Regions from separate parts of the Vagococcus penaei genome, predicted to be linked through region 2. Evidence: a T-box and tRNA genes for the amino acid it is inferred to sense, from the RefSeq annotation. Region 2 holds a T-box; the other holds one or more tRNA genes.
What was found. A T-box is a leader RNA that pairs with one kind of tRNA and senses whether it is charged. The one in region 2 lies ahead of serS (serine--tRNA ligase), so its partner is inferred to be a tRNA-Ser.
Positions count from the first base shown of each region.

Region 1: it has a tRNA-Ser gene. The T-box ahead of serS (serine--tRNA ligase) is inferred to sense a tRNA for this amino acid. The anticodon was not compared.

Region 1 covers NZ_CP019609.1:2,038,201-2,045,069, reverse strand. Annotated here, with positions in the region: tRNA gene BW732_RS09755 (tRNA-Phe) at 1-25, opposite strand, end outside; tRNA gene BW732_RS09750 (tRNA-Asp) at 30-102, opposite strand; tRNA gene BW732_RS09745 (tRNA-Glu) at 190-261, opposite strand; rRNA gene rrf (5S ribosomal RNA) at 275-390, opposite strand; tRNA gene BW732_RS09735 (tRNA-Gln) at 403-474, opposite strand; tRNA gene BW732_RS09730 (tRNA-His) at 482-554, opposite strand; tRNA gene BW732_RS09725 (tRNA-Leu) at 587-670, opposite strand; tRNA gene BW732_RS09720 (tRNA-Cys) at 688-758, opposite strand; tRNA gene BW732_RS09715 (tRNA-Gln) at 773-844, opposite strand; tRNA gene BW732_RS09710 (tRNA-His) at 854-926, opposite strand; tRNA gene BW732_RS09705 (tRNA-Trp) at 946-1,016, opposite strand; tRNA gene BW732_RS09700 (tRNA-Tyr) at 1,024-1,104, opposite strand; tRNA gene BW732_RS09695 (tRNA-Phe) at 1,109-1,181, opposite strand; tRNA gene BW732_RS09690 (tRNA-Asp) at 1,186-1,258, opposite strand; tRNA gene BW732_RS09685 (tRNA-Glu) at 1,346-1,417, opposite strand; tRNA gene BW732_RS09680 (tRNA-Ser) at 1,433-1,522, opposite strand; tRNA gene BW732_RS09675 (tRNA-Asn) at 1,555-1,628, opposite strand; rRNA gene rrf (5S ribosomal RNA) at 1,641-1,756, opposite strand; rRNA gene BW732_RS09665 (23S ribosomal RNA) at 1,842-4,753, opposite strand; tRNA gene BW732_RS09660 (tRNA-Ala) at 4,921-4,993, opposite strand; rRNA gene BW732_RS09655 (16S ribosomal RNA) at 5,068-6,623, opposite strand.
Region 2 covers NZ_CP019609.1:1,304,562-1,311,430, reverse strand. Annotated here, with positions in the region: gene BW732_RS06295 (DUF951 domain-containing protein) at 1-131, shown strand, start outside; gene ychF (redox-regulated ATPase YchF) at 149-1,249, shown strand; gene BW732_RS06285 (DUF1129 domain-containing protein) at 1,268-1,972, shown strand; gene guaB (IMP dehydrogenase) at 2,106-3,590, shown strand; gene serS (serine--tRNA ligase) at 3,640-4,914, opposite strand; T-box leader at 4,981-5,210, opposite strand; gene BW732_RS06270 (serine hydrolase domain-containing protein) at 5,261-6,559, opposite strand; gene BW732_RS06265 (serine hydrolase) at 6,602-6,869, opposite strand, start outside.

The DNA.
Region 1 (6,869 bases), 730 kb from region 2:
GCTCTACCAACTGAGCTACTGCGCCTAAACGGTCCCGACGGGATTTGAACCCGCGATCTCCTGCGTGACAGGCAGGCATGTTAACCCCTACACCACGGAACCATTTAAAAAGTTTATGGATTCGAACCATCTATTCTTATTGGCTAAATAAGACTTTTCCCATCTGAAAACTTTATATATTTATTGTTATGACCCGTACGGGAATCGAACCCGTGTTACCGCCGTGAAAGGGCGGTGTCTTAACCGCTTGACCAACGGGCCTATTATCTATCTAGCATGGCAATGTCCTACTCTCACAAAGAGAAACCCTTCACTACCCTCGGCGCTAAGAAACTTAACTACTGTGTTCGACATGGTTACAGGTGTATCCTTCTTGCCATTATTACCATACTATAAAATAAACTGGGCTAGCTGGATTCGAACCAACGAGTGACGGAGTCAAAGTCCGTTGCCTTACCGCTTGGCTATAGCCCATTAAAAGGGCGACTGATGGGAATCGAACCCACGCGTGTCGGAACCACAATCCGATGCGTTAACCACTTCGCCACAATCGCCATAATACTATTAAAATAAAAAATCTAACTAATACCGGCGGCCGGGGTCGAACCGGCACGCCCTTGCGGGCACAGGATTTTGAGTCCAGCGCGTCTGCCAATTCCGCCACGCCGGCATATATTAATTAGAAAAAGGCGGTAACCGGATTTGAACCGATGATAAAGGTGTTGCAGACCTCTGCCTTACCACTTGGCTATACCGCCATACCATATTAAAACTGGGCTAGCTGGATTCGAACCAACGAGTGACGGAGTCAAAGTCCGTTGCCTTACCGCTTGGCTATAGCCCAATAAAAAAAGGCGACTGATGGGAATCGAACCCACGCGTGTCGGAACCACAATCCGATGCGTTAACCACTTCGCCACAATCGCCATAATACTATTGAAGCAACAGGGGTAGTAGGACTCGAACCCACGCTGACGGTTTTGGAGACCGTAGTTCTACCACTAAACTATACCCCTATAAAAATGGAGGGAGGCAGATTCGAACTGCCGAACCCGAAGGAGCGGATTTACAGTCCGCCGCGTTTAGCCACTTCGCTATCCCTCCAAAATGGCGCAAGACAGAATCGAACTGCCGACACACGGAGCTTCAATCCGTTGCTCTACCAACTGAGCTACTGCGCCTAAACGGTCCCGACGGGATTTGAACCCGCGATCTCCTGCGTGACAGGCAGGCATGTTAACCCCTACACCACGGAACCATTTAAAAAGTTTATGGATTCGAACCATCTATTCTTATTGGCTAAATAAGACTTTTCCCATCTGAAAACTTTATATATTTATTGTTATGACCCGTACGGGAATCGAACCCGTGTTACCGCCGTGAAAGGGCGGTGTCTTAACCGCTTGACCAACGGGCCTTATTTATTATTTTACGGAGAGTAAGGGATTCGAACCCTTGAGACAGTTATTACCGCCTACATGATTTCCAATCATGCTCCTTCGGCCAACTCGGACAACTCTCCAAGCTTTAGCTTTTAATGACTCTTTAAAAGGACTCCGGCAGTAGGACTCGAACCTACGACATCATGATTAACAGTCATGCGCTACTACCAACTGAGCTATGCCGGAATACTTATAAATGCGTGGCAGCGTCCTACTCTCACAAAGAGAAACCCTTCACTACCCTCGGCGCTAAGAAGCTTAACTGCTGTGTTCGGCATGGTTACAGGTGTATCCTTCTTGCCATCGCCACCACACTTCTATAAGTGTTCTATTTAATTAAGTGATTGCTCACTCAAAACTGGATTTGAAGTTATCATTAACATAAGTGACACCGTTTATTTGGTTAAGTCCTCGATCGATTAGTACTAGTCCGCTCCATACATCACTGTACTTCCACTCCTAGCCTATCTACCTGATCATCTCTCAGGGATCTTACTTTCTTAAAGAAATGGGAAATCTCATCTTGAGGGGGGCTTCACGCTTAGATGCTTTCAGCGTTTATCCCGTCCATACATAGCTACCCAGCAATGCCCTTGGCAGAACAACTGGTACACCAGAGGTATGTCCATCCCGGTCCTCTCGTACTAAGGACAGCTCCTCTCAAATTTCCAACGCCCGCGACGGATAGGGACCGAACTGTCTCACGACGTTCTGAACCCAGCTCGCGTGCCGCTTTAATGGGCGAACAGCCCAACCCTTGGGACCGACTACAGCCCCAGGATGCGACGAGCCGACATCGAGGTGCCAAACCTCCCCGTCGATGTGAACTCTTGGGGGAGATAAGCCTGTTATCCCCAGGGTAGCTTTTATCCGTTGAGCGATGGCCCTTCCATGCGGAACCACCGGATCACTAAGCCCGACTTTCGTCCCTGCTCGAGTTGTAACTCTCGCAGTCAAGCTCCCTTTTGCCTTTACACTCTTCGAATGATTTCCAACCATTCTGAGGGAACCTTTGGGCGCCTCCGTTACATTTTAGGAGGCGACCGCCCCAGTCAAACTGTCCATCTGACACTGTCTCCCGCCACGATAAGTGGCGCGGGTTAGACTGGTCATAACACAAGGGTAGTATCCCACCAATGCCTCCCTCGAAACTAGCGTTCCGAGTTCAACGGCTCCTACCTATCCTGTACATGTGTCACAAACAGTCAATATCAAACTACAGTAAAGCTCCATGGGGTCTTTCCGTCCTGTCGCGGGTAACCTGCATCTTCACAGGTACTAAAATTTCACCGAGTCTCTTGTTGAGACAGTGCCCAAATCGTTACGCCTTTCGTGCGGGTCGGAACTTACCCGACAAGGAATTTCGCTACCTTAGGACCGTTATAGTTACGGCCGCCGTTTACTGGGGCTTCAATTCTGAGCTTCGCTATTGCTAACCCATCCTCTTAACCTTCCAGCACCGGGCAGGCGTCAGCCCCTATACGTCATCTTTCGATTTTGCAGAGACCTGTGTTTTTGATAAACAGTCGCTTGGGCCTATTCACTGCGGCTAAACTTGCGTTTAGCACCCCTTCTCCCGAAGTTACGGGGTCATTTTGCCGAGTTCCTTAACAAGAGTTCTCTCGCTCACCTTAGGATTCTCTCCTCGACTACCTGTGTCGGTTTGCGGTACGGGTCGTTTGCTTCTAACTAGAAGATTTTCTTGACAGTGTGATATTGGAACTTCGGTACTAAATTTCCCTCCACATCACAACTCGTCCTTAGAGGTGTAAGCATTTGACTCACACCAAGACTTGTTGCTTATACGCACATATCCAACAGTGCGCTTCCGTAACCTCCTGTGTCCCTCCATTGTTCAAACAAAACAAACGAGTACAGGAATCTCAACCTGTTGTCCATCGCCTACGCCTATCGGCCTCGGCTTAGGTCCCGACTAACCCTGGGAGGACGAGCCTTCCCCAGGAAACCTTAGTCATTCGGTGGACAGGATTCTCACCTGTCTTTCGCTACTCATACCGGCATTCTCACTTCTAAGCGCTCCACTAGTCCTCACGATCTAGCTTCAACGCCCTTAGAACGCTCTCCTACCATAGAACCAAAGGTTCTATCCACAGTTTCGGTAATATGTTTAGCCCCGGTACATTTTCGGCGCAAGGGCACTCGACTAGTGAGCTATTACGCACTCTTTAAATGGTGGCTGCTTCTAAGCCAACATCCTAGTTGTTTGTGCACCCTCACATCCTTTTCCACTTAACATATATTTTGGGACCTTAACTGGTGGTCTGGGCTGTTTCCCTTTCGACAATGGATCTTATCACTCACTGTCTGACTCCCGGATATAAATGAATGGCATTCGGAGTTTATCTGAATTCGGTAACCCAAGACGGGCCCCTAGTCCAAACAGTGCTCTACCTCCATCATTCTTAATTCCGAGGCTAGCCCTAAAGCTATTTCGGAGAGAACCAGCTATCTCCAAGTTCGATTGGAATTTCTCCGCTACCCACACCTCATCCCCGCACTTTTCAACGTACGTGGGTTCGGTCCTCCAGTGCGTTTTACCGCACCTTCAACCTGGACATGGGTAGGTCACATGGTTTCGGGTCTACAACTACATACTACGTCGCCCTATTCAGACTCGCTTTCGCTACGGCTCCGCTTCTTCAGCTTAACCTCGCATGCAATCGTAACTCGCCGGTTCATTCTGCAAAAGGCACGCCATCACCCATTAACGGGCTTTGACTTTTTGTAGGCACACGGTTTCAGGTTCTATTTCACTCCCCTTCCGGGGTGCTTTTCACCTTTCCCTCACGGTACTGGTTCACTATCGGTCACTAGAGAGTATTTAGCCTTGGGAGATGGTCCTCCCGGATTCCGACGGAATTTCTCGTGTTCCGCCGTACTCAGGATACTCATAGGTGTGTTGTCAATTTCGTCTACGGGGCTTTTACCCGCTCCGGCTGACCTTTCCAGGTCGATTTGACTATTTACAACAGCTACCACAGCTGAGTCCTACAACCCCAATGAGCAAGCTCATTGGTTTGGGCTGTTTCCGTTTCGCTCGCCGCTACTAAGGAAATCGATTTTTCTTTCTCTTCCTGCAGGTACTTAGATGTTTCAGTTCTCTGCGTCTACCTTCTATTAGCTATGTATTCACTAATAGATAATACCCTATAAAAGGTATTGGGTTCCCCCATTCGGAAATCTCCGGATCAAAGCTTACTTACAGCTCCCCGAAGCATATCGGCGTTAGTCCCGTCCTTCATCGGCTTCTAGTGCCAAGGCATCCACCGTGCGCCCTTATTCACTTAACCTTTTCTAACCTAATGGTTAGATCTTTTTTGTTTGTATCAAACAGCGATATCTGATACAAACAACGCTTCACAACTTACGCTGTGTCACGCGGTGTACTTAATTTATGTTGATGTCTAACTTCAACTATCCAGTTTTCAATGAACAATAATGGTAAAGGTTCTACCAATGGAGCCTAGCGGGATCGAACCGCTGACCTCCTGCGTGCAAGGCAGGCGCTCTCCCAGCTGAGCTAAGGCCCCATTTAGTTTGAGAGTAGACCTCTCAAAACTGAACAAAGTAAATTCAACCAATGTGTTTCCGTAATTATCCTTAGAAAGGAGGTGATCCAGCCGCACCTTCCGATACGGCTACCTTGTTACGACTTCACCCCAATCATCTATCCCACCTTAGGCGGCTGGCTCCCGAAGGTTACCTCACCGACTTTGGGTGTTACAAACTCTCGTGGTGTGACGGGCGGTGTGTACAAGGCCCGGGAACGTATTCACCGTGGCATGCTGATCCACGATTACTAGCGATTCCGGCTTCATGTAGGCGAGTTGCAGCCTACAATCCGAACTGAGAACAGCTTTAAGAGATTAGCTAAACCTCGCGGTCTCGCAACTCATTGTACTGTCCATTGTAGCACGTGTGTAGCCCAGGTCATAAGGGGCATGATGATTTGACGTCATCCCCACCTTCCTCCGGTTTGTCACCGGCAGTCTTGCTAGAGTGCCCAACTAAATGATGGCAACTAACAATAAGGGTTGCGCTCGTTGCGGGACTTAACCCAACATCTCACGACACGAGCTGACGACAACCATGCACCACCTGTCACTTTGTCCCCGAAGGGAAAGCTCTATCTCTAGAGTGGTCAAAGGATGTCAAGACCTGGTAAGGTTCTTCGCGTTGCTTCGAATTAAACCACATGCTCCGCCGCTTGTGCGGGCCCCCGTCAATTCCTTTGAGTTTCAGCCTTGCGGCCGTACTCCCCAGGCGGAGTGCTTAATGCGTTAGCTGCGGCACTGAAGGGCGGAAACCCTCCAACACCTAGCACTCATCGTTTACGGCGTGGACTACCAGGGTATCTAATCCTGTTTGCTCCCCACGCTTTCGAGCCTCAGTGTCAGTTACAGACCAGAGAGTCGCCTTCGCCACTGGTGTTCCTCCATATATCTACGCATTTCACCGCTACACATGGAATTCCACTCTCCTCTTCTGCACTCAAGTCTCCCAGTTTCCAATGACCTTCCTCGGTTGAGCCGAGGGCTTTCACATCAGACTTAAAAGACCACCTGCGCTCGCTTTACGCCCAATAAATCCGGACAACGCTTGCCACCTACGTATTACCGCGGCTGCTGGCACGTAGTTAGCCGTGGCTTTCTGGTTAGATACCGTCAAGGTGAGAACAGTTACTCTCTCACTTGTTCTTCTCTAACAACAGAGTTTTACGATCCGAAAACCTTCTTCACTCACGCGGCGTTGCTCGGTCAGACTTTCGTCCATTGCCGAAGATTCCCTACTGCTGCCTCCCGTAGGAGTCTGGGCCGTGTCTCAGTCCCAGTGTGGCCGATCACCCTCTCAGGTCGGCTATGCATCATGGTCTTGGTAGGCCGTTACCCCACCAACTAACTAATGCACCGCGGGCCCATCCACCAGTGACACCGAAGCGTCTTTTATCCTGTCGCCATGCGGCAATAGGAATTATGCGGTATTAGCACCTGTTTCCAAGTGTTATCCCCCTCTGATGGGCAGGTTGCCCACGTGTTACTCACCCGTCCGCCACTCACTTGTCTCGGTGGAGCAAGCTCCGGTGAGACAAGTGCGTTCGACTTGCATGTATTAGGCACGCCGCCAGCGTTCGTCCTGAGCCAGGATCAAACTCTCAATAAAAGTATGATAACATCTTACGATGTTTAGCTCATTTAAAAATTTTGCTAGCGAATGTTTCTATTCACTTTAAATATGGTTTGTTTTTACTATTGTAAAAACGCCCTACACATTTGGTTTGTCTTACTTTGTTCAGTTTTCAAAGGTCTAAACTTTTTAATGTTTGTTGTCGTAACAACTTTTATATCATATCAATTTTGTAAAGCTTTGTCAACAACTTTTCAAAATTTATTTTTACGTTGTTGTTTT
Region 2 (6,869 bases):
GTATGGGCATGGATATTAAAATTAAATGTTTAAATTGTCAACACATCGTGATGATGCCACGTCGTGAGTTTGCGAAAAAGATGAAAAAAGTTTTAGTTAAAAAAGAATCTAATGAAGAATCTAATGAATAAAGGAAAGAGTGAAAAAAATGGCGTTAACAGCAGGAATTGTTGGATTACCCAACGTTGGAAAATCAACACTATTTAATGCAATTACAAAAGCTGGGGCAGAGGCAGCAAATTATCCATTTGCAACAATCGACCCTAATGTCGGTATGGTAGAGGTACCGGATTATCGCTTAGATGAATTAACTCAATTAGTTAAGCCTAAAAAAACGGTTCCCGCAACATTTGAATTTACTGATATTGCTGGAATTGTTAAGGGTGCTAGTAAGGGTGAAGGGTTAGGAAATAAATTTTTAAGTAACATTCGCCAAGTAGATGCGATTTGTCATGTAGTGCGTTGTTTTGATGATGATAACATCACGCACGTTGAAGGACGTGTTGATCCACTAGCAGATATTGAAACAATTAATTTAGAGCTTGTCTTAGCTGACTTAGAGTCAGTTGAAAAACGTTATGCACGAGTTGCTAAAATTGCGAAGACCAAAGACAAAGAAGCGGTCGCTGAATTAGCAGTGTTAGAAAAAATTAAACCAGTTTTAGAGGCAGGTCAATCAGCTCGTTCGGTCGAGTTTACACCGGAAGAGTTACCAATTGTTAAAGGGCTATTTTTATTAACAACGAAACCTGTATTGTATGTTGCGAACGTTGCAGAAGATGACGTTGCAACGGCTGAAACTAACGACTATGTGAAACAAGTAACAGATTTTGCTGCGACAGAAAACGCTGAAGTGATTACAGTGTGTGCACGTGCAGAAGAAGAAATAGCTGAGCTTGATGATGATGACAAAGCAGACTTTTTAGAAGCTTTAGGTATCGAGGAATCTGGTCTAGATAAATTAATTAGAGCAGCTTATGATTTATTAGGCTTAGCAACTTATTTCACAGCAGGTGAGCAAGAAGTACGTGCTTGGACATTTAAAAATGGGATGAAAGCTCCACAATGTGCAGGGATTATTCATACAGACTTTGAACGCGGCTTTATTCGGGCAGAAACTGTGTCATTTGAGGATTTAAAAGCTTATGGTAGTATGGCACAAGCAAAAGAAGCTGGACGTGTCCGCCTAGAAGGTAAGGAATATATCGTGCAAGATGGAGACGTTATGTTGTTCCGTTTTAACGTTTAGAAAGTGGGAGAGACAATCGTGGCAGAAAAAACAACAGTTGAAGAGTTACGTCAAAAAGTAACCGAAAATCGTGAACTAGAAAAAAAACTAACCAAAAAAAATGACCAATTTATTTTTGATTTAAAAAAAGCTTTGGAACAGCGTAGTTTGAGTGAAGAGCGAAAAGTCGAAGCATTAAATGATATGTTAAAAGAGTTAATTGCCGGTCAAAAAACGGGAACGACAGCCAAGCAACTTTATGGTACACCAAGTGAAGCAGCAGCTAACATTGCAACGAAACCAGAACCTGCTCCAGATATGACATTCGGTAAAGTTTGGTTAGATAATTCGTTATTATTATTTGCTTTCTTAGCCGTTATCACAGGTGCTTTTTCAATGATTTCTAAAACGCCACAAGCGACTCAAGGGATTATTAGTATCTTAATTGGTGGGATTTCAGGTGGTCTGTCATTTTACTTTATTTATAAATTTGTTTATCGCTTTGATTTGCCAGGCGCAGACCAAAGTAAACGTCCTGGTGCATTGAAGTCAGGTGGAATTATTGCGCTTTGCTTTATCCCATGGGTGTTACTATTCTCGGGAGCATCATTAATTCCAAAATCAATCAACCCATCACTTGACCCAATTTTAACGATTGTTTTAGGAGTTGCAGCTTATGGTATCCATTATCTATTGAAGAAAAAATTTAATATTCAAGGTAGCCTATTTATGCGCCGTTATTAAAATATCATTAAAAGATAAATCTGATGTAGCTATCTACATTAGATTTATCTTTTTTTAGTCACTTCTAATTGACTAAGCCTAGTATTTTTGGTAACTTTGTAGTTAAAAATAATCAAAGGAGTGCGTACAACTAATGTCAAATTGGGAAACGAAATTTTCAAAAAAAGGATATACTTTTGATGACGTTTTATTAGTTCCAGCTGCAAGTCATGTCTTGCCACATGATGTGGATTTATCGGTTGAATTAGCACCTAATCTAAAATTAAATATTCCTATCATGAGTGCTAGCATGGATACTGTAACAGACAGTAAAATGGCAATTGCTATGGCGCGTCAAGGTGGATTAGGGGTTATTCACAAAAATATGACTATTGAGCAACAGCGGGATGAAGTTAAAAAAGTCAAACGTTCTGAGAGTGGTGTCATCATTGATCCATTTTTCTTAACACCGAGTCACCGGGTGGCTGAAGCTGAAGCTTTGATGGCGAAGTATCGGATTAGTGGTGTCCCAATTGTTGATACATTAGCTAACCGCAAATTAGTTGGTATTTTAACTAATCGTGATTTACGTTTTGTGACAGATCATCAGTTAGCCATTGATGATGTTATGACTAAAGATAATTTAGTTACTGCACCAGTCGGTACATCATTGAAAGATGCCGAAAAAACGTTGCAACAACATAAAATTGAAAAATTACCAATTGTTGATGACGCTGGACGTTTAAGTGGTTTAATTACAATTAAGGATATCGAGAAAGTCATTGAGTTCCCAAATGCAGCGAAAGATGTACATGGTCGTTTATTAGTTGCAGCCGCTGTTGGTGTAACAAGTGACACATTTGATCGTGCGAAAGCCTTGATTGATGCTGGTGTTGATGCAATTGTTATCGATACAGCGCACGGTCATAGTGCTGGCGTTATTCGTAAAATTAAAGAAATCCGTGAAACGTTCCCAACAACTATATTAATTGCTGGAAACGTAGCGACTGCTGAAGCAACACGTGCTTTATATGATGTTGGTGTTGATGTTGTTAAAGTCGGGATTGGACCTGGATCAATTTGTACGACTCGTGTGGTTGCGGGTGTAGGTGTTCCACAATTAACTGCGATTTACGATGCAGCTTCTGTTGCTAGAGAATATGGGAAAACGATTATTGCCGATGGTGGAATTAAATACTCTGGCGATATCGTCAAAGCCTTAGCAGCTGGTGGTTATGTCGTTATGTTAGGCTCAATGTTAGCAGGTACAGATGAATCACCTGGTGAATTTGAAATTTATCAAGGTCGTCGTTTTAAAACATATCGAGGTATGGGCTCATTAGGTGCCATGGAAAAAGGGTCAAGTGACCGTTATTTCCAAACAGGTGTCAATGAAGCTAATAAGTTAGTACCAGAAGGCATTGAAGGACGTGTTGCTTATAAAGGTAGCGTTCAAGATATTATTTTCCAAATGCTTGGTGGACTACGTGCAGGTATGGGCTATGTAGGTGCAGGTAATTTACAAGAGTTACGTGATAATGCGCAATTTATTCAAATGAGTGGTGCTGGACTTAGAGAATCTCATCCTCATGATGTACAAATTACGAAAGAAGCACCAAACTATTCAATTGAATCTTAAAAATGTTTATAAAAAATCCGACGATAGTCAACTATCGTCGGATTTTTTTTTATTTAGTAATCATATCTAAGCCACCCATATAAGGACGGAGTACTTCAGGAATTGTGACACTACCATCTTCATTCTGGTAATTTTCTAAGATAGCAGCTACTGTTCGACCAACGGCTAGCCCAGAGCCATTTAAAGTATGGACTAAGTTGACTTTACCATCTTCATCACGGTAGCGAATTTTCGCACGTCTTGCTTGGAAGCTTTCACAGTTTGAACATGAACTAATCTCACGGTAAGTATCTTGGGCTGGAATCCAAACTTCTAAGTCATAAGTTTTTGCAGCAGAAAAGCCCATGTCTCCAGTACATAAAGTAATAACACGATAAGGCAAGTTTAATTTTTGGAGAATCGTTTCTGCATTGCTAGTCATTTTTTCTAATTCTTCATAAGAGTTTTCTGGTTTCGCTAGTTTTACCATCTCGACTTTATTAAATTGATGCAGACGAATTAATCCACGAGTATCACGTCCAGCACTACCAGCTTCAGAACGGAATGAAGGACTAAGAGCCGTAAAGTAAACAGGTAAATCAGATTCATTAAGAATTTCATCACGGTAGTAGTTAGTTAAAGGAACTTCTGCAGTTGGAATCAGCGTGTAATGGGTATCTGCTAATTGGAAAACATCTTCTTTAAACTTCGGAAATTGTCCAGTACCGAACATTGATTGATCGTTCACCATATACGGCGGAATCATTTCTGTATAGCCATGTTCATAGACGTGTGTATCTAACATAAAGTTATAAATCGCGCGTTCTAAGCGAGCACCTAGTCCTTTATAAAATAAGAACCGGCTACCAGTTACCTTAGCACCACGTTCGAAATCTAAAATGCCTAGATTTTCAGCAATTTCCCAGTGAGGTTTTGGCTCAAAATCAAATTGACGAGGTGTTTCCCAGCGACGTACTTCGATATTTTCTTCTTCATCAGCTCCAACGGGAACATCATCATGAGGCAAGTTTGGCAGAGTATAAGAAATTTCTTGGAGACGGTTATCAATATCTGTTACGTCACCATCTAAAACTTTAATTTTTTCACCGACTTCTTTCATTTCTTTGATTTTTTCGTCAGCATTTTCTTTGTTGCGTTTCAGTTGGGCAATCTCTTGAGACACATCGTTACGTAGTTTTTTAAGTGTTTCCACCTCAACTAAATGATTACGGCGTTCTTGATCTAAGTCTAAAAATTCTGTCAACAGACTATCGTTGACACCTCGTGTTAATAATTTTTCTTTGACAGTATTGAAGTTTTGACGCATAAATTTAATGTCTAACATATTTATTTCCTCCTTATTATTATGATATAAAAAAACCTCTCAACCCCACAATAATCCAATGATTATTTATGGGGCGAGAGGTTGAACGTCGCGGTGCCACCCAAATTTACACAATAGCGTGTATCTTCGTTAGATTGTTAACGGGTCAAACCGTCATAACTTTTGATTTGCTAAACAAATTTTCGTTATGCATTGCTAGAGAGTGGATTCCTTTTGGGTGACTGTTGGCTTGCATCGACCGCCAACTTTCTAAAAGTCACCGAATGAAAAGTACTAATCTCTCAAATAGTTAGTCTATTTACTTACACATTAGTATATAGCCTTTTATCTGATGTGTCAATTAGTGTTATTGTGCTGTAGGACCAGTGTAGGGAGCAATTATCTGTTGGTAAATATCTTGGACTAAGTTAGTATTTAATTTATCTGGTTGATACATATTAGCGAAAAAGATAACGGCATCACTGCCATCTTCACTTATATAGACAGTCGGTTCATAGCCATGAAATAAGCCATGACCATATAGATAATTATCTTTATGATAAAAGCCACTCTTGTAAGTATAGTTAAAAGTTGTTGGATTTGGCGTCCACATTGCAATGACTTCATTACTATCCAATAGTGTCCCATCAATAACTGCTTGAATAAAGATTAAAAAATCTTCAGCCGACATAGCGAGATTACCGGTTCCTAGCTCATTGATGTAGGCAGATTTTTTTATATTATTTTTGCTTAGTTTTCCATTATTATCTTTACTATAAGTATCAATCAATGTTTGTTCTTTTGATTGAGTATTATAGAAGAAAGAATGTTTAAGATTCAACGGTGAGATAATTTTTTCTTGTGTGTATTCTTCATAAGGTTTATGCGATAAAATTTCGACTATTCCTGCTAGTAAAGTGTAGTTAACATAGGAATAGGACCATTTATTTTGTGGTTCATGTGTCACATTTTTTATGGCAAAATCAAGTATATCACTAGAATTTTGAGAATTTGGTCGATTATCATCGTCTAGTTCTAGTCCAGAAGTCATTGACAGCATTGAGTCAATGGTAATCTGATTACTACTTGGAATATCTGGATAAAATTCAGATAGAGGCGTATCCAATTTTAATTTATTCTCTTGAATCAGCGACATAATCAAAACAGCAGTGACAGATTTCTGTAATGAAGCAATCATATAAGAACTTTCTAGCGGATTAGCTTGTTGTTTAGCTGCTTCTCCATAGGATTTATAGAGCACAATTTGGTTGTTCTTAACACCAAGAAATGTTCCAGAAATATTTGCCTCAGTTAATTGGTTATCTATTGATTCCGATAAAGGCTTATAAAAAGCCGAGATTTGCGTGTTTTTGGTGTTTAATCTCGGTTCATAAGAGGTGCTAGTTGTTGTTTCTGTTTCTTGCTTATTCGTCATTGATGAGTCAATTGTACTAGAGCTTTGTTTAGTTTTTTCGCTTGAACTAGTTGCGATGACAGCTTGTGGAATGGCAGGTATATCAATTTTTTTTTGGATTAATGGCAGCCAATAATAAATATTAAAGGCAATAATTAAGCCGAAAATCAACCCAACTATAAGCGAAAAAAAGCGACGACGTTTGTATTTCTTCTTTAATTTATCATAATCGACACGAGAATTATTGGTCATATAGTATTTACCTACCTTAAGTATCAGTTTATTCGTATTGAATTAGTGAAAGAAGTTGCGTACCTTGTGCCAAACTTCGACAAAAAAGTTTACTTTTTCGATAGATTGCGCTGTTTTGACAGGAACATGAGTTACTTTATTTTGTTGAGGGTGTAGGAATCCCAATCGGTCAGCAGATTGAATTCGTTCATAGCCAACCAATTTATTTTCTTTGACCGGAGCATTTAAGCCATTAGTGTAGCTTGATTTTGGTTCGAAACTGACATCAACTGATGCTTCTGCCTGATTCGTGTTAACCCAAGCACTAACC